DNA from 4 places in the Pseudoalteromonas sp. APC 3355 genome. Region 4 is predicted to be linked to each of the others. Evidence: predicted binding sites of a transcription regulator. Region 4 holds the regulator's gene; each other region holds the start of a gene.
The links. The regulator sigma-54, encoded in region 4, starts transcription at its own class of promoters, with help from an activator protein. The targets are predictions, from matches to a motif close to GTTGGCACGNNNNTNGNNT.

Region 1 (2,206 bases), on a different contig from region 4:
AGCGAGTGTTTCAGGGCTAAGTATTTGTTTTGATATGTACTGCATGCCGCTTTTGTTTTTAATAATAATACCTTGCTGGGTGTCTATTACTTCGCTTATATTTTGCCATTCTAATTGATAGCTTTTGTAATGATTAGCAGATTTAATACCTTCTTCATCAAAGGTAAGTGTTACCTCAGAGCCTGATGCTCTGCTGAGCATTTGTCTGGTTACCCACCATGGTCTGCGATAGTAAAAAGCGACGCATTCGAGTACCGCTAACATGATCATAAACGATCCTAAGTAATGATCGTCTAAAACATAAATGCCAAATAAACCAAGCGCAACTAACAACACAAGTAAAAAGTATTTAGGTTTTGCACGCTTACTATAAGGGAGTGACTCATCAAAACACTCGTAAAAGTAGGGTTTATCTAATGTGTAGGTGGTTGTGAATGCCATTTTGCCTTGCTTTAAATATCGTTTTTTTTATTTTAACAAGCTAACTGCTAAATGAGCAGCTTTATAGTCAGTGATTTTATTACTGGCACAAAAAAACGGCTCGAAAGCCGTTTTTTTAGCGGTACAAGAAGAATTAACAGTTAGTTTCTTCAGCGTTCACGCCTTCTTTAACATTTTCACATGCATCTTCAACAGAGTTTTGCACGTCAGTTACTGCTTCGTCGATACGTTCGCCAGCATCTTCTGCATGGTTGTCTTCACAACCCATCATGAAAAAACCTGCAAATACTGCGATTAGTGCTGCTTTTAAAGTTGTAGAGTTCATAGTGTAATTCCTTGTAAGTATTAATTAAATTTTAGTGTTTGTTAGTTGAATGCTTTATCTACCTGGGTGATTTACCACGTAGTGCACCTGAAACTAATGAAATCACTAAAAGTACTAAAAAGATAAAAAATATAATTTTTGCTATACCAGCTGCGGCACCTGCGATGCCACCAAAACCTAACACTGCAGCGATTAAAGCAATAACTAAAAATGTAATTGTCCAGCGTAACATTGTTTTCTCCTTGGTTATCAAATTTGCTCATAATAACTAATGCCAGTTATATGCCAAAGTTTATTTATTATAAATATCAATTGGTTATGGTTTTTTGCTGTTACTCTAGTTATTAGTTGCTTAGTAACTTTTACGCTTTGTTATGTAAGTTATTCACACTGTTGCAAATAACTGCTAAATGTTCACTAAATAAACTCGTTTTGGTAAGACCAATTAACAATTGGTGTGTGGCTTTGCATTTAATATTAAGAATTAGTGTTTATTTTTACTTATCTTGATAGTTAATTAACAACTTCCATATAACTATTAGCTATAGTCGTTATTTCTTGTATGTATTGTAGAGCGCGTGATTGCTGAGTTATAGCATGTAAATTAATTGAGTGTTATGTTGTTTATTGTTTAATTGGTTTTACCAATTTACAAGATGTAGACAAAGCGATTAGTTTTGTTATTATCCAGTGAATAAATATTTAATTAAATCGATTTTTTATTTTCGATATGGGTTTCAAGGGGAGAAAAATGGATATAGGTGCTCTACTCACAACGGCTGGTAACTTAATGCTTACTGGCATGGTTGGGGTGTTTGTATTTCTGTCGATATTAATTGGTGCAGTAACGCTTATGTCTAATTTGGTGACGCGCTTTAGCGAACCTGACGTGGCGACACCAGTTAAATCACCATCTTTTAAATCTCAAGGTGTGCCTAATGAGCACATCGCTGCTATTAGTGCTGCCATTGCTCAGTACAAATCAAATAATAAATAAGGGGCACACACATGGCTAAATTAAAATTAACAGAATTGGTATTACGCGATGCTCACCAATCATTATTAGCAACGCGTATGCGCCTAGACGATATGCTACCGATTGCTAGCAAATTAGACGATGCGGGTTATTGGTCTATTGAATCGTGGGGCGGTGCTACATTTGACTCGTGTATTCGTTATTTAGGCGAAGATCCTTGGGAGCGTATTCGTGCACTTAAAAAAGCGATGCCTAATACTAAACAGCAAATGCTATTACGCGGTCAAAACTTATTAGGTTACCGCCATTACGCTGATGACGTAGTTGAAAAGTTTGTAGAACGCGCACATAAAAATGGCGTTGACGTATTTCGTATATTTGATGCAATGAACGATGTTCGCAATCTAGAAACAGCTATTAAAGCGGCTGTAAAAGTGGGCGCTCATGCTCAAGGTACTATTTCG
Region 2 (2,206 bases), on a different contig from region 4:
GTGATTGACCGCATAATAGCTAATTGGAACTTAGGGCTCGATAACGTCACAATTAACGACGATCCAGCTACCGTGCTTTATAACTATATTAAAAGCAAAGTAATACTGTCCGTAAATCAGCCAATGCAATCTCGCTTATTTGCCAGTGAAATACTGCGCGGTGCACCCTATTTACAAAACTACTTTAGAACCAATACCCGTCCTTGGGTTAAACAAAAGGTTGATGTACTTCAAGCATGGATGGACGCAGATAAAATGGATAAGGTTGACCCCTACCATTTGCTCTTTACTATTTGGTCTACCACACAATATTACGCCGACTTTCAGGCTGAGGTTTTACTCGTAATGAACAAATTAGAGTACGACGAAACCGATGTGGCACAAATTACGCAATCAATTGCCCACATAATTTTAAAAGGTATTGGTCTTAAAATACCTGAGCAAAGTGAGACTTAACCCATGACATCCTTTACTACACCCGATTTATTTGACGATCATCGCGATAACGTGCAAGTAGCAGACAGCGGCCTTTATCACTTTGGTAAAAAAACCACGTTTTATGGCAAAGTAGTTACCGTTACCTGCCCAGAAGACAACTCTTTTGCCGCCGATATATTGCATGAAAATGGTGAAGGTAAAGTATTGGTTATAAACGGGTTTGCGAGCAAACGCTTTGCGTTTATAGGCGATATTATGGCTGAGCGTGCCTTAAGTAATGGCTGGGAAGGCGTAATAATAAATGGCTGTTGCCGAGATATAGAAATACTTGCCACGATGAACTTACCTGTAATGGCGCTAGGCTCTACACCACGTAGTACCTTAAAGCGCGGCTTTGGTGATAAAAACCAAGCTATTACCATGCTTAGCACCACCATAGAACCTAACGATTGGGTTTACGCCGATATTAACGGTTTAATCATCAGTAAAACGCCCCTTATTTAGCACTCAAAACCATATAAATAAAGACCAACTTGGTGCATCTGCGCACCAAATTGGTTTGTTTTAGCTCATTTTAATCTCACTATTTCTACAGCCCACACTTACAAATCTCATACAACTCACCAAATCCTGACCAGTTGGACAGGATTTTAATTTATGGCATTCCTCTTGCTTAGTCTAAGCACTATAAAATCAAAACTACCGATTAAAAAGCACAGCTTTAGCAATTGCATTAAATTAGTGAACTATTATAACGCGAAGAAAATGACGCAGTGAGTGCGCTATTTAATCCGATAGAATGATCATGTTTTTAATAAAATTGGTATTCATAATAATAATAATAACCAGCCCGCTTTTTAATCACTCTTAACTTAATAAGTAAGTACTTGGTCAGTTTTATAATAATGAGCTGCAAATGAGTGATAAAAAAAACAACAAAGGTATATTTTGCAATCACGGTCCTACCCTGTGGCAAACAAGCCAGTCTGGAGTGCTTGCAAACAATCGCTTAGCTGTAAAAGATGTATTTGCAGTAAAGGGCGAGCGTAACAGCGCAGGCAACCCACACTGGTTTAAAACAGCTAAACCGGCTCAAAATACGGCAAGCTCAGTTAATAAGCTCATGACCGCTGGTTGTAACTTTATAGGCTTTACCCATACTGACGAACTGGCTTATAGCTTAGAGGGTAATAATATACATTATGGCGCTGCGCAAAATCCTAAATTAAAAGGGCATGCTTGCGGTGGTTCGAGTATGGGGTCTGCTGCTGCAGTTGCTGCTAACTTAGCTGATATTGGCTTAGGCACCGACACCGGCGGCTCAATTAGAATACCCGCCAGCTATTGTGGTTTATATGGCATAAGGCCAAGCCATAACGTGATTGAAAAAGACGGCCTAATACCGCTGGCTCCCCCTTTTGATACCATAGGTTGGTTTACCCAAAGCGCTGAGCTATTAAGCGATGTAGGTAATGTACTGCTACCAAATCAAGCTATTAATAACGTTGATACCTTAGTTATTTGCGAGCCGTTATTTGAACTCGTTGACTCTGCTTTACAAGCCCCACTTAAACAATTGCTTGAAAAAACCAAGCCTAATTTTAAGCACCATAAAGAATTTGAACTACCTAACAGCAACTTATTAAATGAACTTGCTGATAGTTTTAGAGTACTGCAAGGGCGAGCAATCGCAAAAACGCATAAAGATTGGCTTCAATTGCAGGGGCAACTTCCCCAGTTTGCTCCAGCAATTGCGGCACGTTTTAAT
Region 3 (2,206 bases), on a different contig from region 4:
ATATTGTGAGCCGATCGGTACTGAAGTATTTAGCTAAACCTCAGTAGTCGGCTTGCACAATATATAATCTGTCATTATTTTTTCGCAATAATGTAGATTGCATGTATTAACCCTGGGAAATAACCTAGCAGTGTTAATAGAATATTTAACCAAAAATGCATCCCTAAGCCAACTTGCAAAAACACACCTAATGGCGGTAATAAAACCGAAAGTATTATACGAATAATATCCATGACTAAACTCCATTTAAATTAAACATTGAAAAGACTTAAAGCCCAGCATTACTGGGCCTTAATTATACTGTATTATTCAGCAACAATAGCTAGTTTATCGACTACGTCGCGAACATCTTCAGCATTTTTAGCAATTTTAACTGCTAGTTGCTTTTCAGCTTCAGACTCTACAGAGCCATTCAGAGTTACCACACCGTTGTCGGTATCAACATCAATGTCTGTACCACCTACTTCTGAGTCAAACAGGAAGCGAGTTGTGATTACAGTGGTGATTTTAGCGTCCGTTAGGTCGTTATCATCATCGTCCATCATGTCGTTGCTTTTATCTTCGGTGTCCATGCTTTTAACAACTGTAAGGCTGTTATCAACATCAGTTACACCATCTAGGCTAAGTACAAGTTCTTCTGCTAGCTCTTTATCAAGTTCGCTATTAACTTTACCTGTAAGTACTACCTTGCCATTTTTTACATCAGTGTTAATGTCAAAGTTGTTTAGATTAGTGTTCATAAGTAGAACGGTTTCTGCCTTACCATCAATCCAAGCATCTTTACTTTCGTTTTCCCAGCTGTTTGCTTGGGCACCCATAGCCGTAGTACCAAGAACTAGAGCTGCGATAATAGATTTGTTAAATGTTTTCATAATCTTTCTCCTTTTGATTAAAGACACTTTAACTAATGCGAGCTTCAGGCCAACTTTATTTATACTTTAAATTCAATAGCTTGAATTAATTAAAAGAGAAAACCTTATCTATGTTTGTGTAACTATTTACAGGCTACTCGGTAAAACTTTCTCAAATAGTGAAAATAGCTAGATAATTGCTCTTTTGGTTAATCTATCGTTAATATAACAAAACAAAAAACACCGTTAAAAAATAACCAATTGATAATTAATGAAATTATATTTGGTACGCGGTTTGCAGCTTAACTACAAGAGCAGTATCAATATTAAATATAAGAAGGAATAACTCATGTCTGTAAAAGTTGAAGACCGCCCAATAGAGCAAGTACGCGAACAAGTGATTGATCAATTAATTTATAATTACAGTCATGGTGTTATTTCTGTTGATGCATTCGAAAGACGTTTAGATAATGCGATGGATGCACCTAATAACGAAGCACTGCTAGCCTTAGTAGAAGACTTAACACTTAATACCGATCAGCAATATAAAGCAGAAAAACAATCGCAATTTACACCACATTATAGTGCACAGCAAAACAGTGATGATGATTTTACATTACGCAGTATTTTAGGATCTAACGAGCGAAGTGGTCAGTGGGTTGTGCCAAAAAATATATATTTGAGTAACTTTATGGGATCGGTGGTGCTTGATTTTACCGATGCTATTTTTGCGCATCAAAATGTAACTATTCACGTTAACTGTATTTTTGGTAGCGATGAAATTTACGTACCAGAGCATGTCAATGTAGTGTCTAAAATGTTTTGTATTTTAAGTAGCCTTGAAAATAAATCTGTGTCGCTTAACAAACGCCAAGGCCCTACAATTCATATTGAAGGAAAGGCAGTAATGGGCTCGGTTGAGGTGAAAATAAAGCGCACAATTAAAGAAAAATTTATAAGCTTTGCAAATGAGCTAAAAACCCAGTTTGGCACGGGTAATAATAACCGCTCACTATAATTGAGTAGCAGCACTTTAGCGTGCTGCTTGGTATTTTATTATAAATCGTTATTTCGCTCGCTTGGTATATCACTTAAATACTCTACAAACTCAACTTCAAACCCTGCAGGATCAATAAAGTAGACGTTTTTCCTAAATGGGTTCTCGCTACCTTGCTTGCTTAGAGTAAAACCCGCTTTATTTAAGCGCATTACTACTGCGCTTAAATTATTAGTTACATAAGCAAAGTGTGCAAAACCAATTTGATGGCCCGATAAGTTTCTGTTTTCACCTTCACCATGACTGCTTATCGCAATGTAATGCGTGTCATCTCCAAAGTGTACCCAGCGTCTTGGTT
Region 4 (2,206 bases):
CTCAATAACTTATTAGATGAATTTAGCATACAACACATTCGTGATAGCCAAGGTATGGCATTGTCGGGTGGAGAACGTCGTCGTGTAGAAATAGCACGAGCGCTGGCAGCAGATCCTAAATTTATACTACTGGATGAACCGTTTGCCGGTGTTGACCCTATTTCGGTATTAGATATAAAGAAAATAATAGAACATCTTAAAAATCGTGGGATTGGTGTATTAATTACCGACCATAACGTAAGAGAGACCCTTGATGTTTGTGAAAAAGCCTACATTGTTTCTCATGGGGAGCTGATTGCATCAGGTACTCCAGAACACGTATTAAATGATAAAACAGTACGCGATGTTTACTTAGGCGAGCAATTTAGGCTGTAACATTTACGCCATGTCTTTAAGCATCTGCTAGTATTAATTATAACAACATAAAAGGATTGTTAGAGATACATGAGGCAATCACTACAGCTGCGCATGGGCCAGCAACTTACAATGACTCCACAGTTGCAACAAGCTATTCGTTTGTTGCAACTCAGTACATTGGATCTCCAGCAAGAAATACAAGAAGCTCTCGACAGTAATCCACTATTAGAGGTTGAAGAGGCAGACTATTCTGAAGACGCTGCTGGTAAAAACGAGCAAAAAGCTGATACCGATGACATAACTGTTAGCGCATCTGCTGATGATGCTCCGAGCGAATACGAACAAGATACTGGTGAAGCACTTGCAAAAGACACGCTAAGTGACGACATGGCTATGGATGTTAGTTGGGATGAGTACATGAGTGCCGCTCCTGCAGCCTCATCAGGTCCAATGCCTGAAGACGAATCAATATACCAAGGCGCCTCTACTGAAACGCTCCATGAGTATTTAATGTGGCAATTACAACTAACACCATTTAGCCCTACCGATGAAGCCATCGCTATTGCGATTGTAGAAGCCGTCGATGATTCAGGTATTTTAACTCTCAGTTGCGAAGAAATTTTAGAAAGCTTTAATCAAGAAAACGAAGATGATAACGAAGTTGAACTTGATGAAATTGAAGCGGTATTAAAACGCATCCAACTGTTTGATCCTGTTGGTATTGCTGCACGTAGTTTACAAGAGTGTTTGTGTATTCAGCTTAATCAATTTGATAAAGAAACACCTTACATTAATGAAACGAAAATGATTTTAACCGAGCATATTGATCTATTAGCAGCTCGCGACTATCGTACATTAATGAAAAAAACTAAGCTCAAAGAAGAAGAGCTTAAAGAAGTAATGACACTAATACATACTCTCAACCCAAAACCTGCAGATACTATTGTAAGGGAAGAATCTGAGTATGTTATTCCTGATGTGTCAGTTAAAAAAATTAAAGGCCGCTGGGTTGTTGAATTAAACCCAGATAGCATGCCTAAAATTCGTGTTAATAGCCAATACGCGGCAATGTCTCGCACTGTAAAATCAAGTGGCGACAGCCAGTTTATTCGCTCACATTTACAAGAAGCTAAATGGTTTATTAAAAGCTTAGAAAGTAGAAACGACACGCTATTAAAAGTTACTAATTGTATTGTTAAGCAACAACAAGGCTTTTTTGAACATGGCCCTGAAGCCATGAAACCAATGGTTTTAAATGATGTCGCTGAAATGGTAGAAATGCACGAATCGACAATTTCACGCGTAACTACTCAAAAGTACATGCATACACCCCGTGGTATATTTGAGCTTAAATACTTTTTCTCAAGCCATGTAAGTACTGAAAACGGTGGTGAATGTTCATCTACAGCAATACGTGCGCTTATCCGAAAATTAATCGCAGCAGAAAACTCAGCAAAACCATTGAGTGATAGCAAAATAGCGGATATATTGGCTGAGCAAGGAATTAAAGTAGCAAGACGTACAATCGCAAAATACCGCGAATCTCTTGCTATTCCACCGTCAAATCAGCGTAAAAGTCTGATTTAAGACGCTAAACTAAGAGGGTAATGCTTATGCAACTAAACTTAACTGGTCGTCACGTAGAATTAACCGATTCACTAAGAGACTATATTAATACTAAATTTGCGAAGCTTGAAAGACACTCTGATCATATAAATAATGTTCATGTCATTCTCGATGTAGAAAAATTAAATCAAAAAGCAGAAGCCACAATACACGTAAGCGGTGCTGAGCTATTTGCCTCTACAGAACATCAAGATATGTATGCCGCTATTGACTCGTTGATCGA

Region 1: the regulator sigma-54 is predicted to act here: its motif matches at 1,038-1,056, upstream of QMA08_RS19560 (DUF1328 family protein).
Region 2: the regulator sigma-54 is predicted to act here: its motif matches at 1,095-1,113, upstream of QMA08_RS09210 (amidase family protein).
Region 3: the regulator sigma-54 is predicted to act here: its motif matches at 1,134-1,152, upstream of QMA08_RS11815 (LiaF domain-containing protein).

Annotation. Positions count from the first base shown of each region.
Region 1 is NZ_JASDDB010000022.1:22,420-24,625, reverse strand. Features, by position in the region: gene QMA08_RS19570 (YcxB family protein) at 1-441, opposite strand, end outside; gene QMA08_RS19565 (hypothetical protein) at 575-766, opposite strand; gene QMA08_RS19560 (DUF1328 family protein) at 825-998, opposite strand; gene QMA08_RS19555 (OadG family transporter subunit) at 1,518-1,763, shown strand; gene oadA (sodium-extruding oxaloacetate decarboxylase subunit alpha) at 1,775-2,206, shown strand, end outside.
Region 2 is NZ_JASDDB010000004.1:240,791-242,996, forward strand. Features, by position in the region: gene QMA08_RS09200 (TetR/AcrR family transcriptional regulator) at 1-456, shown strand, start outside; gene QMA08_RS09205 (putative 4-hydroxy-4-methyl-2-oxoglutarate aldolase) at 460-942, shown strand; gene QMA08_RS09210 (amidase family protein) at 1,355-2,206, shown strand, end outside.
Region 3 is NZ_JASDDB010000008.1:96,947-99,152, reverse strand. Features, by position in the region: gene QMA08_RS11825 (YqaE/Pmp3 family membrane protein) at 75-233, opposite strand; gene QMA08_RS11820 (BON domain-containing protein) at 306-872, opposite strand; gene QMA08_RS11815 (LiaF domain-containing protein) at 1,201-1,869, shown strand; gene QMA08_RS11810 (VOC family protein) at 1,908-2,206, opposite strand, start outside.
Region 4 is NZ_JASDDB010000002.1:17,506-19,711, reverse strand. Features, by position in the region: gene lptB (LPS export ABC transporter ATP-binding protein) at 1-375, shown strand, start outside; gene QMA08_RS03315 (RNA polymerase factor sigma-54) at 445-1,944, shown strand; gene hpf (ribosome hibernation promoting factor) at 1,971-2,206, shown strand, end outside.